4 regions of the Marinobacter sp. bablab_jr008 genome follow, and region 4 is predicted to be linked to each of the others. Evidence: predicted binding sites of a transcription regulator. Region 4 holds the regulator's gene; each other region holds the start of a gene.

Region 1 (4,877 bases), on a different contig from region 4:
ATTCAGCACACTGCCGATAGTCTCGATGTGGCCACTGTAAACATCGTTCTCGCTGGCCGCCTTGGCCGCTTCCTGGCCCTGGTCAGCAATGCGGGTGATGGACGCATTCAACTCTTCGGTCACCGATGTCTGCTCCTCGGAGGCCGTGGCGATCTGTGAGGTCATCTGACTGATGGCGGTAATCGCCTCCACAATCCGGTTCAGAGACTCCATCGCATCCTGCGCTTTTTCCATACTCACGTTGGATACCGCCGTAGAGGCTTTCATAACGTCTACCGCATCGTTGGCGCCTTTCTGCAGCCGCTCGATCATGTTGTTGATTTCTTCGGTGGAAGACTGGGTACGCTGAGCGAGATTCCGAACCTCATCGGCCACCACCGCAAATCCGCGTCCCGCATCCCCTGCCCGCGCCGCTTCAATGGCCGCGTTCAGTGCCAGCAGATTGGTTTGTTCCGCAATGCCCTGAATGACTTCAAGTACAGTCGTAATCGACGAAACATCCTTACCAAGGGTGTCGATAACCTCGGCGGCGGCGTTTATCTCACCCACCAGCTTCTGCACCGCATCCCGCGAGGCGGTGACGGTCTCCAGGGAACCCCGGCTTTCCTGGTCTGCATTCTCTGCGGCTTCCGCAGTTTGCTGGGCATTCTGGGCAATCTCACCCGCCGCCGCGGACATTTCGTTAATTGCCGTCGCGATCATATCGATCTCATGCTGCTGGTTTTCAACACTGGAGCGACTGTCGCTGGACGTCTGTCGGAGCGACTTTACGTTCTCCTCCAGTTCGTCGCTGCCCTCTTTTACTTCTTTTACAACCTGCTGGATGTTCTCAACAAAGCTATTGAAGCTGCGCGCCAACTGCCCAAACTCATCAGACGCAGAGTCATCAAGACGCTTGGTAAGATCCGCATCTCCGGAAGCGATGCGAGACATGGCGCCATTAAGCCTGCGAACCGGCGCAAGAAGGAAGCTAATCGCAAAGTAGAGCAAGACAAGCGCAACAATCAGCCCTACCCCGGCGATGATCAGGCCCATAGTCCGAGCCTCGACGATGGGAGCACTGATCAGGTTTTCATTCACGAACGTAGCTAGGTACCAGTCCACGGCCCGGGCTTCGCTGATGGGGTGAAAGCTGACACTCCACTCGGCACCCTCGCTCTCAAATCCCTGCAGAGAACCGTCCAGAACCGGCTGCTGACCGATCATGCCGCTGATGTTCTTGCCAACAATCTCGCTGTTGGGGTGAAACAGGACCGTGCCGGAATTGTTAATTAACGCCGCATAGCCCGTCTCTGCCAGGGTAATGGTCGATAGCATCTGATCGATTGTGTTGAGACTGATATCCATACCGGCCACGCCAACATAATTGCCCCGCTTGATTGGCGCCATGGCGGAAATAATGGTCTCGTCCGAGGTTGCGTCCAGGTACGGATCGGTAAACGACGCCTGCCCCAAACGCTGGGCTTTCTGGTACCAGGGGCGTACCCGGGGGTCATAATCGGGTGGAAGCGTGGCCTCTACTTCGGCACTTCGCATCAGCATGCGGCCATCTTCGGTGCCGGCGTACACGTCCTTGATGTTGCCACCTTCGGTCATGGCTTCCATAAGAACGCGGGCGTTATCGTCGTTGCGAGTCCGTTCCAGCGCCTTCGCCGTCGCTTCCGCCATATCCAGGCGCGTATTGAGCCAATCGGCAATACTCGACGTACTCTGGGCCACTGCATCGCTCATCAGCGCGCTAACGTAGCGATCAGTCGTTGAGCGGAGCCGAATATCGTTGGAAATTGTCAGGGCGCCCATAATCAACACGATCAGGGAGCCAATTGCGATCAGCAATTTCTGGGCGAATGATAGGTTCAAGCTGACGGCCTCCAATCAGGGTCAAAAACAAATTGCATTTATCATTTAGTGTAGTCGAAACATACTCACTAACGGCAGATCCTGCGAAGTCTTGAACACTCTTTGCTAGAATGCTGAGATCACAGCACATTCGCCAGACACGACAGGGAGAACCCTATGGCCCATGAAGAGCTCCACCTGAATCTGCGTAACCTGACCCTTGATGACTACGGCCAGTTGCAAGAGTTGATGGATCGGGTTTACGACGACATTGGTGGCGCGTGGCCAAAAGACACCATCAAGGCGCTGGTAGAACAGTTCCCGGATGGCCAGATCTGTATCGAAGACAACGGCCAGTTGGTGGCGGTGGCGCTCACGGTATGCGTGAAATACGAAAGATTCAGCAACCCTCACGCCTACGACGACCTGATTCTGCGTAACGAAAAAATCTGGCACAACCCCAACGGCGATTCGCTTTACGGCCTGGATGTGTTTATAGACCCCGAATACCGGGGCTATCGACTGGGGCGTCGCTTGTATGAAGCACGAAAAGAGCTCTGTCGTTCCATGAACCTGCGGGCCATCCTCGCCGGCGGGCGGATTCCAAGCTACTTCAAGTACGCTGAGCAATACACTCCGGAAGAATACATTCAGCGCGTTGATCGCAAGGAAATCTACGACCCGATCCTGACGTTCCAGCTTTCCAACGATTTCCAGGTTACCCGGCTGATGCACAAATACCTGCCGGAGGACCAGAAATCCCTCGGATATGCGACGTTGCTGGAATGGAGAAACATTCTCTATACGCCCCCCTCATCGGTACTCAACGTCAAAAAAACCCAGGTGCGCATGGGGGCGGTGCAGTGGCAGATGCGGGAATTCACCTCGGTGGAGGAAGTGCTTAAGCAGGTTGAGTACTTCGTGGACGCACTGTCGGATTATAAAAGCGACTTTGCCCTGTTCCCGGAATTTTTCAACGCGCCGCTGATGGGGCTGACCGACCAGATGGATCAGACCCGTGCCATTCGGTTCCTCGCCGGCTTTACCGAACAGTTCCGCAACGAAATGTCGGAAATGGCCGTCAGTTACAACATCAACATTATCACCGGCTCCATGCCGCTGATTGAAGATGACCGGGTCTACAACGTCTCATACCTGTGCCACCGTGACGGTCGTGTAGACGAGCAGCGCAAGGTCCACATTACCCCTCACGAACGTCGCGACTGGGTTATTGAGGGTGGTGATAAATTTCAGGTATTCGATACCGATGCCGGTCGTGTCGCCATCATGATCTGCTACGACATTGAGTTTCCGGAACTGGGCCGTATCGCCGCCAGTCAGGATGTGGACATTATCTGTGTCCCCTTCTGGACCGATACCAAGAACGGCTATTTGCGCGTGCGCCATTGTGCCCAGGCCCGGGCCATAGAAAACGAGTGCTACGTGGTGATTACCGGCAGCGTGGGCAACCTGCCGAAAGTGGAAAACCTGGATGTTCAGTACGCCCAGTCTTCGGTATTCTCGCCGTCGGATTTCGCATTTCCACATGATGCAGTGATGGCAGAAACTACACCGAACACCGAAATGATCATGTTTTCAGACATGGATCTGGAAAAGCTCAAACTGGTCAGAAACGAAGGTTCTGTCACCAATCTGAAAGATCGACGTGTTGACCTTTACGAGCTGAAAACCCGGTAATGGGCAGATTTGGCCCCGCACAGGGGGCCAAATCCTGATTATTTCCATGAACGGGCTGCGGTAGATAGCTGACGGCATTGCCAAAAGTTTCTGGCCCGTCTATTGTTTAATTAATGTTCAGTATATATCTGGCCGACCTCAATAGCAGAGCAAGCGTTCCATGAACGAAGAACTACCGGACCTGGTCGCGCGTTTCCGAATCCGACACGGCATTTTTCGCAAGGAAACCGTGGAAGCGCGACTTTATGAACTCGACAGTTACGGCTGCGTGATGAAAACGGACAAGCTGTTTGAACCCGGGGATACCGTGGTTGTCGACCTTGTTATGGATATGCCGTTTGAAGAAATCCGTGCCGAAGGCCTGACCGGCCTGGTTACCGAAAAGAGAAAACACTGTAGCAACTTCTTCTACTCACTTGATTTTGTTGAGCTAAACGCTCGAGACGAATCGCCGCTCTCTGACAAACTGCGGCGCATAAGAGAAGTTGTTCTCAAGAAACAGAGCCTGAAATCCCGGCGTGGGTCGAGCCCCGCTTCCGGTATGCGACAAATGGCCTGATGCCCGTTCACTTCACCCGCACTTCCCTTCCGTAAGGAGACACTCCATGGCAAAGAAAGCCAAGCCAAGCGTTGATAAGATCGTCAAGAAAGTAAACAAAGAGTTCGAGAAAACATCCGCCCAGATCGAAGGGCTGATTAACGACGCACTGAAGCAGTTCGACAACCTGCAGAACCAGGTTCAGGAGCCAGTACGCAAGCTCCTGAAAGACATGGATGAGCTGCGTGATCGTGAAATGAAGCGCTTTAACGACGAATTTGAACGCCGCATGAACGAGTTCCATGAACTGCAGTCGGCGTTGCTGGAGCGCCTGGGTATCGCGTCCAAGGAAAGTGGCAAGTCCGCTTCCAAGCCCAGCGCGTCAACCAAGAAGGCCAGTGGCACCAAAAAAGCAGCTCCGGCGAAGAAAACCACCGCTGCCAAGCCCGCCGCGAAGAAAGCGAGCACCGCCAAGCCCAAAACCGCAGCTCCGAAGAAAGCGGCCAAGCCGGTAGACAAGTCTGATCTTACTCGTGTGAAGGGCATTGGCCCGGCAACCGCGAAGAAAATGAAAGAGGCTGGTATTACCTCCATTGAGCAGATTGCCAATCCCAGTGATGCTGACAAGCAGAAACTGGAGGCATTCAAGAGCCTGAAAGGGTTCAGTGAACTGTCTGCCGAAGCGAAAAAGGTGCTCTGAAACCTATCTCGATAGCTAAGCAGCCAAGTAAGAATAAGGGTAGGCCTGGCGCCTACCCTTTTTTACATCTGGCCAGAGCCTGTTCCAGGCTTTCCAGTTCGC
Region 2 (4,877 bases), on a different contig from region 4:
GCGTGTATCCAAAAGCAACCACGGTCACTCCAACTCTAGCACAGGGTTCAAACAACGTGATTAGCGCTTCTTAATGTGCGGGACGCCATTGGAGGATCTCCACCCTCAGGTGGGTAGGGCCTTGCCTGCCGGACCATCATAGCCACAAACCCGGTTGCGGCCCCCGGCCTTGGCCTCATACAGTGAACGGTCGGCCCGTTTGACCGCCCCCTCCACAGATTCCAGAAGGGGGTTTACCTCAGCCACACCGACACTTACTGTGACTTGAACCACCAACCCATCGCCTCCATCAATGATCATGGCTTCGACAGCGTTCCTGATACGTTCAGCACAGCCAAACGCCTCTGCCAGATCCGCACCCGGCAGGAGAATGACGAATTCCTCGCCACCGAAGCGCGCGACCAGATCCCTGTCCCGGCTGAACTGACGAAATACGGAGGCAACTTCTACCAGAACCAGGTCGCCCACATTGTGGCCATGGGTGTCATTGACCGCTTTGAAATGATCGATATCAATGGCAATAACCGACAACGGCTCACCCGAGGTCCGGGCCTGTTCCAGCACGTACTCTCCCTCTGCCATGAAATACCGGCGATTGAAGAGCCGTGTCAGAGGGTCCGTCGAGGCCTGGCGTTTCAGCTCATCCTGCTTTGACCGGATATCCTCCAACACCTTGATCCTGTAAGAAATAATGAAAGCCAGGGTGAGCGCTTCCAGAACTATACCAATACCGACTCCATGACTATTGATATAGTTCGGTTGAACCAGACCTTTGTAGTACAGAACGGCAAACCCGTTGAACACCACAAAAAAGGTGTGACCAACAAGGAAGAATTTGACCAGAGGGTGCCCCTTCCTGAACAGCGAAATGCTCACGGAGAAGGTCACTACCATCATCAGGGCGGCAAGACTGCTGGCAGGCTTCAGGGCCGTCGCGATATCAAACAGGCCGTAAACAAACGTCACCACCAGCAATGCCAGCATACCTTGAAGCACGCGATGTTCGGTTCGGAAATACTCATGTGTTTCGAAAATGGCCATCATGAACAACAGCAGGAAAATCGGCATGGTTATCAACGAGAGATTCAGGACAAACACTGCGTCGCCGTAAGCGTTGAACGCCTTCGCCACCAAACCGTAAGACAGCGCGATCCAGACCAGGCCTGAAATCAGATAGAGTGAGTAGTAAATGTTTTCCTTCTTGCTGGTGGCGAAATACAAAAGGCCGTTATAGAAGACCAGCGCCAGCATCATCCCCACCATAAGGGCAATATCGAGGTGCCCCCCGGCCAGCGCCCGCCGGGAATTCTCGTCATCGTATACCTTCAACGAGAACCACTGGTGTGAGTATGCGTGACTGCGCACATACACAACCGTCGTTTTCCCGGCTTGCAGTTCGAACGGGTACACCAGTGTTCCCCAATACATGGCAGGGTGGGCGTCAGCCTCATTGAGGTTAACGGAAAGCCGATTGACGACGCGTGAGGAGCGCTCTTCAACATTATCGATTGAACGAACGTGATAAGCCTTGGGAAGGTGCAGAAACAGCAAACGGCCAAGCACCATTGAGGGTTTCCTTACACCTGCAGAGATTCCAAGTCTAGCACCTGTCGCAATTCAGGGCAGTAGAACCTTAGGCCGAGTCAGTTGCCCAACCGGTTGGCAAATTGAGAGACAGCATCAACAACCTCACGGGCGGCCTCCTGAATCTCATTGATCACATCCCCGGCCTCGCCAACGAGCGACCGCACCTCTTCCGCCCTGGATTTTCCGGATTCGATCACACCCACCGCTCTGGAAGTCAGCTCCTGGTTACGACTGACAACCGAGGTGATCTCTTCGGTCGCTTCCGACGTCCGGGATGCCAGCTTTCTTACCTCATCGGCCACCACCGCAAAACCCCGTCCCTGATCGCCCGCCCGGGCCGCCTCAATGGCAGCGTTGAGCGCAAGCAGATTGGTCTGCTCCGCGATTCCGCTAATACTCTGGATCAGTGCATTGATGGTCTGGGATTGCTGATCAAGTTCGCCAATACGTTCAACCGCCCGACTCATTTCGTCCGCCAGCTGCTGCATCACCGTGACCGTATTCTCCATGACTTCCTTGCCTCGCTTGGCGCTGGCATCCGTCGCTTTAGAGGTGTCATAGGCGACACCTGCAGCGTTGGAGACTTCCCGTTCCTGAAGGACCTGCTCGGTGATCACCGTTGCAAATTTCACAACTTTGTAGAGCTCATCACGGGCATTCATCAACGGGTTATAGGAAGCTTCAAGCCAGACTTCACGGCCCGCCTTGTCAACCCGCTTGAAGCGTTCAGCGACAAAATCACCGTTGCGCAGTCGCTGCCAGAACTGCTCGTAGTTTGGGGAGTTATATACTTCCGGAGGACAAAAGATGCGGTGGTGTTTTCCCTTGATTTCGTCGAGCCGATAGCCCATCGCATCCAGAAACAGGTGGTTGGCGGTCAGCACATGGCCATGGAGGTCAAACTCGATCACCGCTGTCGAACGCTGCATCGCCCGAATCAGGTTTTCGTGCTCACAAGAGGTCTCAATGGTCCGGGTAAGGTTGTTGGCGAAGATCGTGATGTGGTCCAGCTCACCGTCCCGCCGTTTGATCGGACATACCATGGCCCGGAACCAAAGATGAGTGCCTGCGCCATTCTGCACCTGCCAGGCGCCTACCCATACACGTCCTTTGCTGACCGCCTCCGTCATCAACCGGAAATGCTGGGTAGATCTCAGGTATTCGGGCACCAGATCTCTGGGGTGCCGGCCAATCACCGAATCACTGCCGGCACCAAACTCGCTTTGGAAACGCGAATTGACGGACTTGATCTGGCCACCGGAGTCCAACTCCAGGGCCATCATCTCCTCCGCGACGTATTCAACGAGTTGCTGCAACATGTACAGCTCTTCCTTGAGGTTCTCGTTTTCTTGTTGCAGTTTTTTGCCGAACATTTGTCCAGTGCTCCTAGTCGCCCCAAACCATCAGCCAGACTGACAGTATTTTCACTTTTCAACTAACGGCTCAACCGATCTAAACTTAAGGCTTCACGCCCTTGTGACAGCATTTGCTTCCAGAAACTACAGTGTAGTTAAAGGAATCTGATCGTGGGCGCGCCGGAGTCACCCCAGGACCAAAGGAGAAGACCATGAGTGGCCAGTATACGTACCGTATGGGATTTCAGACCATGGATTTCGGGGACCTGGGGAGCGTGATGGCAAAGGCAACACCAGAGCGCTCAGGCGATCATCTCGCCGGCGTTGGCGCAGCGTCGGCCGAAGAGCGGGTACTGGCACAAATGTGTCTGGCCGACCTGCCACTCAAGACGTTTCTGACCGACGCCCTGATTCCCTATGAAACGGATGAGGTAACCCGCCTGATCATGGACTCTCATGACGCCACCGCCTTCGCCCCCGTTTCTCACCTGACGGTCGGCGATTTCCGGAACTGGCTTCTGAGCGATAACGCCTCGCCGGAGATGCTGGCACGACTACGCCCCGGTCTGACGCCGGAAATGGTGGCTGCGGTCAGCAAGCTCATGCGCAACCAGGATCTGATCCTGGTTGCCCAGAAATGCCAGATAACCACAGCGTTCCGAAACACCGTCGGGTTGCCGGGGCGCCTTTCCACCCGGCTGCAACCGAACCACCCTACAGATGACATGGCAGGCATCGCCGCCAGCATTCTTGATGGCCTGCTTTATGGCAATGGCGACGCCGTCATCGGCATTAATCCAGCGACCGATAACGTGGCTCAAACCAAGCGGCTACTGACCATGGTCGACGAGGTAATCCAGCGCTACAACATTCCAACTCAGTCTTGTGTGCTTACGCACGTGACCAACACCCTCGAAGCCATCGAGCAGGGAGCGCCCGTAGATCTGGTTTTCCAGTCTATAGGCGGCACCGAAGCCACCAACCAGAGTTTCGGATTCAACCTCGCCACCCTGAAAGAGGCCCAGGAAGCCGCTCTGAGCCTGAAACGCGGGTCCGTCGGCCAAAACGTAATGTACTTTGAAACCGGTCAGGGTAGCGCCCTCTCCGCCAATGCTCACCACGGCCTTGACCAGCAAACCTGCGAGGCCAGGGCCTACGCGGTCGCCCGCCATTTTGACCCGCTGCTGGTGAATACGGTGGTCGGCTTTATCGGTCCGGAGTATCTCTACGATGGCAAGCAGATCACCCGGGCAGGCCTGGAGGATCATTTCTGCGGAAAGCTGCTCGGGCTGCCGATGGGTTGCGACATCTGCTACACCAACCACGCCGAAGCCGACCAGAATGATATGGATAACCTGCTGACGCTGCTCGGAGTCGCCGGGTGCACATTCATCATGGGCATTCCAGGGTCAGATGACATCATGCTCAATTACCAGACCACGTCATTCCACGACGCCCTTTACGCCCGCCGTGTGCTCAACCTGAAACCGGCACCGGAGTTCGAGCAATGGTTGCGTGCCATGCAGATTTTCGAGGATTCGGATCGGGTGGCGCTGAATAACGACATACCAGCGGCCTTCCGCCACAGCCTCTCCGGCCCGCGAAGGAGAGCATAACCATGACCAACTCAAAGTTCCCGACCGTCGTTCACAACCCCTGGCGAGGTCTGCGCCAGTACACCCCAGCCCGCATCGGCCTTGGCAGGGCGGGCGTCAGCCTCCCCACAGCAGAGCTTCTTGAGTTTCAGCTGGCCCATGCCCGCGCCAGGGATGCCGTGCACCATCCACTGGATATTGAGCAGTTGATCGTCGAATTCCAGCAGATACCCGAGATGTCGGCCCTGGGCCCACCGATTCAACTTCAGAGCCAGGCACCAGACCGGGCCTGCTACCTGCAAAGGCCGGATCTGGGGCGTGTTCTGAGCGAATCATCCAG
Region 3 (4,877 bases), on a different contig from region 4:
GCCTCTCGAAATAAAGGACTTGTCCACCAATCCGAGAGAGGCAAACGATGGCCAAGCACGATCTTGACCCGAATTACCTGGACCCGAACTACGAGCCAGTCGTCAATCATTCCGAAAACACCCCGTTCCATCAGGTACTGTCTGCCAGAATGCAGCGTCGTACCGTCATGAAAGGTAGCGTAGGCGCCGCTCTGGCCAGCGTTATGGGGTTGGGGCTTGCCGGTTGTGGCAGTGACAGTGATAGTGACAACGATGGCGGTACTACCGGTGGAAACGCCTCCAGCACTGAACTGGGTTTCAAGGCTGTCCCCACTTCGACCGAGAATCAGGTCGTTGTTCCCGAGGGATACTCCTCCGAAGCGTTTCTTCCCTGGGGCACGCCAATTACCGGGTCTTATCCAGCCTACAAGCCGGATGGCACCAATACCGGAGAAGAGCAAGAGCAGCAAATGGGCATGCATCATGACGGCGTGCACTTTTTCCCGATTGACCTGAAAGCCGGTGGTAACAGCTCCAGCGAAGGTCTGTTGGTGATGAACCATGAGTACATCAATCAAGGCGCTTTGCATGCCAACGGGGCTACCTACGTCAACGGTATGCGTCCGGCCGATGAAGTGCGCAAGGAAATCGCCGCACACGGTGTGTCTGTGGTTCATATCAAGCGCGACAACAGCGGCAAGTGGGATATTGTTTTCGGGAGTCCGTTTAATCGCCGGGTTACGGGTAATACCGAAATGGATATCCGTGGTCCGGTGCGTGGTTACGACAAACTGGTCACCAAATACAGTCCGGATGCAACGGAAACCCGCGGTACTCTGAACAACTGCGCGATGGGCCCGACGCCGTGGGGAACTTACCTTGCGGCTGAGGAAAACTGGCACGGGTACTTCGCTAATAGCGATGCAACGCAGCCCCGGGAGCAGACCCGCCATGGCGTCGGCGGCGGATGATTACCGGAATGAGGCCAATACCTACGGTTTCATGGTGGAAATTGACCCGTTTACTCCAGAGAGCAAACCACAGAAGCGAACCGCGCTGGGCCGCTTTGGTCACGAGGGTGTGATTTTTGCGCCGGTTAAGGAAGGTGAGCCGGTCGTATGTTATTCCGGTGATGATTCCCGTTTCGAGTACATCTACAAATTTGTCTCCTCGAAGCCCTATTACGCTGCAACGGCTGGTGGCTACCTCCTGGACGAGGGTACGCTCTACGTGGCTCGCTTTAACGACGATGGCTCAGGCGACTGGCTGGCGCTGGATCTGAACGATACGGATTTTGCTGCCAAAGTGGCTGCGGCCCAGGGCGAAATGGTTGGCAACGTTCAGTTTGACGGTTTTGAGAATCAGGCTGATGTTTTGTTGAACACTCGGCTGGCTGCCGACATCGCAGGTGCGACCCCGATGGATCGCCCGGAGTGGGGGGCTGTAGATCCGAATTCCGGTCAGGTTTACTTTACGCTGACCAATAACTCCCGCCGGACGGAGGAGCAGGTTAACGCGGCAAATCCGAATGCCAACAACCGCACCGGTCATATTATTCGCTGGAGCGAAGACGGCAACGATCACACTGCGACCAGCTTTGACTGGGATATCTTCGTGTTCGCCGGTGAGCAGGGCACGGAAACCGTGGTTGACGACCAGGTTATCGTATCTCTGACTGATGACAACATCTTCAACAGTCCGGATGGCCTCTGGTTCGATTATAACGGCCGCCTCTGGATTCAGACCGATGGCTCCGATGCAGCACCTTATCAGAACAACATGATGCTGGCGGCCAACCCGGAAACCCGCGAGATCAAGCGTTTCTTCGTTGGGCCGGTTGGCTGTGAGGTTACAGGCGTTGTCTCCACACCGGATGTGAAGACCATGTTCGTCAATATCCAGCACCCGGAAGCAAACTGGCCGGATGCCAACGATCCGCGTCCGCGTGATGCAACGGTTATCGTTACCCGCGATGACAGCGGCGTTATCGGTGCCTGATCAGCCATAACGGTTGTCAGGCTCTGCCAAAAAGCCCGGGCGGACTCGTTCCGCCCGGGCTTTTCTCTTCTGTATTTCAGATTTCCTTCCAGATGCCGATAAACTCCTTGGGCCCTGCAATAGTGGTATCTTTAGTCCACTAAAGTAGGAGTTATTAACCTATATCATTTCTTTAACCTCAGGGATGGCCTGCAATAACAACATGCTTGCGTTAGCAATGACAAAGATGAGGGCACCATGGGTTTACTCGATCGCACTGCAATTTTATGGGGGGTGGGCATTGCTGTTGCGCTCGGTATTGCCTGCATTCTGGTGGCTCCGTTGATGGGGCTCGATGCCGCCTCTCTGTTAATCGGGCTCCTTGTGGGCCTTGCTGCTGCGGCTTGCTATCTGGTTTTACGGGTGCTTGAACCAATAGAGCGTGGAATCAACGACCTGAATGATGGCTCCCTGGCTGACAATCATCCCTTGCGGGCTCAGTGTGCGCAGCTTCTGGCGGATGCCCGTGCGGGCAAGGCCCTGGTTGAAACCCTCTCGGCCAGTGCCGACAAGAATGCCATCTCGGCCGCCGAAGTCTCGTTTGCGGCGGATCAGGTGAAGCAGCGCCTGGACCGACAGGTTGAAGAAACCGCTCAGATGGCCGACTACGCCGGCCAGATCACGGAATCGGTTCGGGAATCATCGGAACAGGCCACCAACGCCGCCACCATGGCATTGCAGAATCGTGAAGTCAGCGTGGAGGGGCGTCAGTCATTGGTGTCGGCCATTGAAAGTGTGCGCCTGGTGCATCAACAGTCGGAAGAGAACCTCAGGTTGATTCAGGCCTTGCACGAAAAATCCGGCAAGATCCAGGGCGTGACGTCCACCATTCAGGGTATCGCCGAGCAGACTAATCTTTTGGCACTGAATGCCGCTATTGAGGCGGCCCGCGCCGGTGAACAGGGCCGCGGGTTTGCGGTGGTGGCCGATGAAGTCCGGCAGTTGGCCGGGCGCACTGCCCAGGCCACCAGTGAAGTGGCAGACACCCTCGACGAAATCCAGAATGACACAACCAAGATTGTGTCCCGCATTGAATCTCTGGCGAAAACCGTGGAAGACGGGCTGGCATCTGTAGAGAGCGTTGGCGGCCAGCTGGATCAGATTCGGGATCAATCCGACCGGGTTCAGCAGCAGGTTGCCCGTATTGCCGAGATCGACCAGAACAACGAGCAGAGTCTGGCCCAGGTGTTTTCGGCTATTGAGTCTGTCCGTGACCATATATCCGAAAGTGATACCAGTGTGGCATCGCTGGCGGACCAGGCTTCCACGTTGATGGAGCTGGCGGAGAAGGCGAATGCTGCCTTTGCGCTGAACAGCAGCGAAAGCTACCACCGGCCGTTTTATGAGAAAGCACTGGAAGGGGCGCAGCAGATTGGCCAGTTGTTTGAGGCGGCAATTCGAGAGGGCCGTTTGAGTGAAGCGGCGCTGTTTGACAAGAAGCGAACACCGATTGCCAACACCCAGCCCCAACAGTATTCCAGCAGCTTCGATCGGTTTACTGACCAGATGTTTCCGGCAATACAGGAGCCCATCAAGAAATCCCATGAGGCCATGGTGTTCTCCATCGCCTGCGCGCCGGACGGTTATGTGCCTACCCATAACAAGGATTTTGCCCACCCGCCGAGTGGTAATCCGGAAGTGGACCTGGTGAAAAGCCGCAGCAAGCGACTGTTCAATGACCGCACTGGCATACGCTGTGGGAGTCATACCGAAAGTATGCTGCTCCAGACCTATCGCCGGGACACCGGTGAGATCATGCACGACCTGTCGGTGCCCATCTATGTGAACGGTAAGCACTGGGGCGGTTTCCGGGTTGGGTATCGGCCGGCGGGGAATTGATCGCACTGGGCTCCAGCCAAGGCTGTGATAGACTGCCAGGGACGTAACAAGGAGAACACCTGTGTCCGAAACCGAGTATATCCCCGCAAAACCTGACGGTCAGCAATCACAGGAGCCCAGCTCTGCGAGGAATCTGGCGGTGGTGGTTTACATCCTGCAGGCGTTGTCTTTTTTCCTGGGGGGGCTGACGGCACTGGTGGGCGTGATCATCAACTACGTCAAACTGGATGATGTCCGTGGTACCTGGATAGAGCCCCATTTCCGCTGGCAGATCCGCACCTTCTGGATTGGTTTGCTGTGGACAGTCATTGGGGTGATTACCACCATGCTGATCGTGGGCTGGTTTATTCTGCTGGGTATTGCGATCTGGGTGATCTACCGAATTGTCAAAGGCGCCCTGGCCCTGAACGATGGCAAGACCCCGATGTAACGGGGTCTTGATGGCTCAGCCTTCCGTCACTTCTTCCAGGCGTAATGCGCTCAGCATACCCGCCAGCCCCATCAGGCCCAATACCAGAATCACCGCCACGTCCGAAATCATGGAAATGGCGGCTGTGAACCCCCCGGTTACCAGCAGCAACACACCGATAACGGTATTGCTGACTGCTGTATAGTCTGTCCGTTTGTTGCCACCGGCCATATCCACCAGATAGGTTTTACGCCCCAGGCGCACGCCGGCATGGGCAATACTCAGCACAAAAAACGCGACCGGATAGAACCAGGCACCGCCAAACCCGGGGCCCAGCACCAGCGCCAGAACACCAACCACCAGGCAGACCGAGCTGGCCATGGCGGCACCCCGAATCATTACTCGGCGGCTGGAGGTGTCGGCGGCCCAACCCCAGAAGCTGGCGCTCAGGGAGCTGGCCAGACTGCTGGCGAGCAGAAAGACACCCAGCATCCAGCCGATATCGGATTCCTGTTGGGCGAGCACCACGAAATAGGGAGACGCGAGAGCCGAACACAAAAGCAGTGCACGAGTGATGACAAAATGCCTGAAGGGCGCATCGTCCCGTAGCAGC
Region 4 (4,877 bases):
TGGAGAAACCGGCCGCAAAAATGAGATTGAAACATTCGTTATCGGTTAGACGGTCTGCCGCATCCTGGTCGTACAGGCCCTTTTCTACCGCCTTGCGACGCAGGACATTGGGATCCATACCCGCACCGTCGTCGACGATGGACAACAATATATGGTCGCCTTCCTGCTCCGCCGACAGGGTCACGGTTCCGGCTCGGGGTTTTCCGGCCTTCTCCCTTACGTCCGGCGCTTCGACACCATGATCCACGGAGTTTCGGACCAGGTGCACAAGTGGGTCGGCCAGCGCCTCGACCAGGTTTTTATCCAGGTCGGTTTCCTCACCGTGCATCACCAGGTTCACTTCTTTTTTCAGACTCCGGGCCAGATCACGCACTACCCTCGGGAAACGGCCGAAAACTTTCTTGATCGGCTGCATCCGTGTTTGCATGACGGCAGCCTGAAGATCCGTAGTCACTACGTCGAGGTTGGCCACCGCCTTGTGCATGTGTTCGTCTTCACTTTCGGAACCCAAACGCTGCAGGCGGTTCCGCACCAGCACCAGTTCGCCCACCATGTTCATGATGTCGTCCAGGCGCTTGGTATCTACCCGAACCGTGGTTTCTCCCGCGGGTGCGGCCTCACGGGCAGGCGCGGGCGCAGAGGCCGGCTTGGCAGCGGCCTTGCTCTCGGCTTTGGCTTCTGCTTTCTTTGGTTCCGGGGCCGGTTCGGCCTTGCCGGATGGAGCAGGCGCCGGTTTGGGCTCGCTGTCGGAAGACCCGGCACTTGGGCCGGCGCCCTTGCCATGCAGTTCGTCCAGCAGGTTCTCGAATTCGTCGTCGGAAATCAGATCGGCGTCGCCGGCTGATTTTTCTGAGCCACCGCTGGTGCTGGTTTCTGCCTTGGCTGTTTCCTCTTCCGCAGGCGCGCCGGCAAACTGGCCCTTGCCGTGAAGTTGATCCAGCAGAGCCTCAAATTCGTCGTCGGTAATCTCATCACTGTCTGAGCCGCCGGCGGATTCAGCCAGAGTGCTCACCTGCTCGTTGCCGGCCGGTTTCTGGCCGTCGGATTTTTCATCCGCCAACGCGTCCAGCAACTGCTCGAATTCTTCGTCAGTGATATCGCCCTGGTCCCCTTGCTGCCCGACCTCCGCAGACGACGGCTCCGGTGCCGGGGTTGGCGCTTCCGCCGCCGGTGCATCCTCGGACTCGGGTTTGGCGAGTGCGTCCAGGGCTTCGATCAGTTCGTCCGGCGCGGGCGTCGGCTCTTCCCGGTTGCGAACTTCTTCGAACATGGCGTTAACGTTGTCCAGCGCCTCCAGAACCACGTCCATCAGTTCCGGAGTGACCTTGCGCTTGTGATTCCGGAGAATATCGAACACGTTCTCTGCAGAGTGGCAGCAGTTAACCAGTGCCTCCAGCTGAAGGAAGCCTGCGCCCCCTTTCACGGTATGGAAGCCACGGAAAATGGCGTTCAGCAGATCGCTGTCATCGGGATGCTGCTCCAGATCCACCAGCTGCTCCGACAACTTTTCGAGTATCTCGCCGGCTTCTACCAGGAAGTCCTGCAGGATCTCTTCATCAGCATCTAACGCCATGCGTCACCCTCTTTATTATCAGAATCCGAGACTGGACAGCAGATCGTCCACATCGTCCTGCCCCGAAACTACATCTTCCCGCTCATCAGCCTTAATCTGGGGCCCTACCCCTTTTTCGGCCGATTCTTCTTTTTCTTCAATCTGGTGCACCGTGCCGGTCAGCTGATCCACGTGGCTGGCCATCACCACCAGACCCAGAAGGTTGTCTTCCACCTCTTTCACCAACGCGGTGACCTTCTGGATAACCTGGCCGGTCAGATCCTGGAAGTCCTGAGCCAGCAGGATTTCCGACAGGTTCTGGTACAGACTGTCGGAGTCCGTCGTCAGGCCAGCGAAGAACTTGTCGATGCGACCATAAAGCTCCCGAAACTCCGCAGGCTCCATTTCACGACGGCGCAGACGCTGCCACTCATCCCGCAGGGCAACCGCTTCATCCCGCATGGCGTGAGCCACCGGCATGCTTTCCTCAACCAGATCCATGGTGCGGTTCGCTGCCTGGCTGGTCATCTGAACCACATAGGCCAGACGGTCAGAAGCGTCGCTCATCTTCGACAGCACTTCTTTCTGCTCGGCATTACGCGGGTCTATCTGGAAGTTCCGGATTGCCTCATGGAGGCTGCGGGTCAGTCGCCCCACTTCCCGATACAGACTCTGATCGCGAACCTCGCTCAGTTCATTGATCAGGGTCATCGCCTTGGCATAATTCCCGGCGTTTACATTCTCGGCCAGGTCGGAGGCCTGTTTTTGAAGCTTCTCCGCCACCTCCGGATCAAGGCCCTGATGGTTCTGTTTGGTATCACTCATGGCGAGCCATCCGACCTCTGGTTACTGGATTCGTTCGAAGATTTTCTCGATCTTTTCCTTCAGCACGGCTGCCGTGAAAGGCTTGACCACATACCCGTTCACCCCGGCCTGAGCCGCAGCCACGATCTGGTCCCGCTTGGCCTCTGCCGTTACCATCAGAACCGGCAGGTTCTTCAGGTTTTCATCAGCACGGACAGCCTTCAGAAGGTCAAAGCCCGACATGCCGGGCATGTTCCAGTCAGTCACCAGGAAGTCATACTTGCCGCTTCGGAGCATGGGCAACGCGGTGTTGCCATCGTCCGCTTCATCCGTATTGGTGAAGCCGAGATCTCGCAGCAGGTTTTTGATGATGCGTCGCATTGTGGAGAAGTCATCCACAATGAGAATTTTCATGTTCTTGTCCAATGGGACCTCCAGTCAGTAACACCCGGAATTCATTCAGCCTTTTGGAAGTCTAGCAGGCTGCTACCTTAAGCGCTTATTGTGTGGTGTTTGCGCACGTTGTAAAGCATCGTTTACCAAAAGCTACACAGCTTGCTGAAAGCGAAACACAGCACCTGGCCGATCAGTCGTTGTCACCATCCCGCCACTCGGCCAACCGGCTGCGAAGTCTCAACGCCGCCTGGCTGTGAATCTGGCTTACCCGGCTCTCACTGACCCCAAGCACCGCACCGATTTCCTTGAGGTTGAGCTCCTCCTGGTAATACAGGCTCAATACCAGTTTTTCACGCTCAGGCAACTGCTCAATGGCGTCTGCTAGACTGCGCTGGAAAGCGCCTGAAGCAATACCGTCCAGCGGATTATCACTCGCTTCTGCTTCTTCTATCGGCAGCTCGCCGGATTCATTGAGCTCATCAAGACTAAAAAGTCTACCGCTGTTCGCGTCGGCAAGTGAGGCATGATACTCGTCCAGACCAATGCCAAGCTCTTCAGCTACTTCGGCATCCTGGGCCTCGCGCCCGGTACGATCTTCCACTTGTTTGATAGCACTGGCGATTCGCCGGGCGTTGCGATGCACTGAGCGGGGCACCCAGTCGCCCTTGCGGATCTCATCCACCATGGCACCGCGGATGCGAATCCCTGCGTAGGTTTCAAAGGTGGCACCTTTGCCGGAAGAATAGCGCTGCGCGGCCTCCAGCAGGCCAATCATACCGGCCTGCATAAGGTCTTCCAGCTGCACTGATGGCGGCAGCCGGGCCATGAGATGAAGGGCGATTTTCTTGACCAGCGGCGCATGCTCTTCAATCAGGGCTGAAGGGCTCCTGGCGCCGGCCTGATGGTAAATTCCCAGATGTTTCGCCAATGTCATGTATCCGGTTTTCTTGTAGGACTGGATTCAGATCAGACTTCGACGAGCCGCTCCACGAAGAATTCGAGATGCCCCCTGGGAGAGGACGGCAAAGGCCAACTGTCCACTTTTTCGGCCAGAGCCCGGATAGCCAGCGAGGCTTTCGCCCTCGGATAGGCATCCAATACCGCTTTCTGTCTTTGGACGGCTTTCTTGACGGCCTCGTCGTAAGGCACGATACCTACATATTGTAGTGCCACATCCAGAAAACGCTCGGTGACCCGGGTCAGTTTTTCAAACAGATGGCGGCCTTCCTGCTCATTGCGGACCTGGTTTGCCAGGATACGGAAGCGGTTGGTGCCATAATCCCGGTTCATCAGCTTGATCAACGCGTACGCATCGGTAATGGAAGTAGGTTCGTCGCAGACCACCAGCAGAAGTTCCTGCGAGGCCCTGAGGAAGCTGACCACCGATTCAGAAATACCTGCGGCGGTATCCACAATCAGAACGTCAATCTGGTCGCCCAGCTCACTGAAAGCGTTGATCAGGCCGGCATGTTCCATGGCGCTGAGCTGGGTCATACGCTGGGTGCCGGAGGAAGCCGGTACAATCTTGATACCACCAGGGCCATTCACCAGCACGTCTTTCAGATCACAATCGCCGCTGAGTACGTCTTGAAGATTTCGATTGGCGGTAATGCCGAGCAACACATCGATGTTGGCGAGCCCGAGATCCGCGTCCAGCAAGACAACCCGGCGCCCCTTCTGGGCCAGGGCGATACCGAGATTGACCGAAACATTGCTCTTGCCGACACCGCCCTTGCCGCCGGAAACCGCAATCACCTGAACCGGATGTGGTCTGCTCATACTGTTATCAGTCTCTTACTACGTTCTTGTACGGGCACGCGTGCCGGTGTTTTATTCTGGTCGCCAACGAGGCTCAGGCACCTTCGGCGACTGTCTGTGCGCTCTGCACGGCCTTAAGCCGTTCTACGCCCAGGCGCACTAACGGAATGGCCTCCGCCCTCTGGAGATCTTCCGGTATCTTCTGGCCATCGGTGTACCAGGCCACCGGTAAGCTGGTCTCCATAACGAACCCGAGCGCTTCGCCCAGGGTCAGGGCCTCATCAATCTTGGTCATGATGCAGCCTGCAAGGTTTGCCATCTTATAGCAATGCCACACGGATTTCATGATACGAGGCTGACTGGTGGC

What was found. Region 4 encodes FliA, which starts transcription of late flagellar genes. Its sites were predicted from a motif close to CTAAAGTTTNNNNNNNNNNNGCCGNTAA; they were not measured.
Region 1: JIF53_RS01695 (methyl-accepting chemotaxis protein) is a predicted target of FliA. The motif match lies at 1,929-1,956, and genes of this name have one in related genera.
Region 2: JIF53_RS10185 (methyl-accepting chemotaxis protein) is a predicted target of FliA. The motif match lies at 3,023-3,050, and genes of this name have one in related genera.
Region 3: JIF53_RS09725 (methyl-accepting chemotaxis protein) is a predicted target of FliA. The motif match lies at 2,052-2,079, and genes of this name have one in related genera.

Annotation. Positions count from the first base shown of each region.
Region 1 is NZ_JACDWW010000024.1:184,533-189,409, reverse strand. It holds gene JIF53_RS01695 (methyl-accepting chemotaxis protein) at 1-1,860, opposite strand, end outside; gene JIF53_RS01690 (bifunctional GNAT family N-acetyltransferase/carbon-nitrogen hydrolase family protein) at 2,017-3,537, shown strand; gene JIF53_RS01685 (hypothetical protein) at 3,698-4,096, shown strand; gene JIF53_RS01680 (helix-hairpin-helix domain-containing protein) at 4,143-4,775, shown strand; gene senB (selenoneine biosynthesis selenosugar synthase SenB) at 4,828-4,877, opposite strand, start outside.
Region 2 is NZ_JACDWW010000059.1:336,505-341,381, forward strand. It holds gene JIF53_RS10180 (diguanylate cyclase) at 106-1,566, opposite strand; gene JIF53_RS10185 (methyl-accepting chemotaxis protein) at 1,644-2,960, opposite strand; gene JIF53_RS10190 (ethanolamine ammonia-lyase subunit EutB) at 3,155-4,558, shown strand; gene eutC (ethanolamine ammonia-lyase subunit EutC) at 4,561-4,877, shown strand, end outside.
Region 3 is NZ_JACDWW010000059.1:248,340-253,216, reverse strand. It holds partial or broken gene JIF53_RS09730 (PhoX family protein) at 48-1,977, shown strand; gene JIF53_RS09725 (methyl-accepting chemotaxis protein) at 2,215-3,855, shown strand; gene JIF53_RS09720 (DUF4870 family protein) at 3,917-4,285, shown strand; gene JIF53_RS09715 (MFS transporter) at 4,301-4,877, opposite strand, start outside.
Region 4 is NZ_JACDWW010000054.1:209,755-214,631, forward strand. It holds gene JIF53_RS08270 (chemotaxis protein CheA) at 1-1,573, opposite strand, end outside; gene JIF53_RS08275 (protein phosphatase CheZ) at 1,592-2,377, opposite strand; gene cheY (chemotaxis response regulator CheY) at 2,399-2,782, opposite strand; gene JIF53_RS08285 (RNA polymerase sigma factor FliA) at 2,943-3,686, opposite strand; gene JIF53_RS08290 (MinD/ParA family protein) at 3,719-4,531, opposite strand; gene flhF (flagellar biosynthesis protein FlhF) at 4,605-4,877, opposite strand, start outside.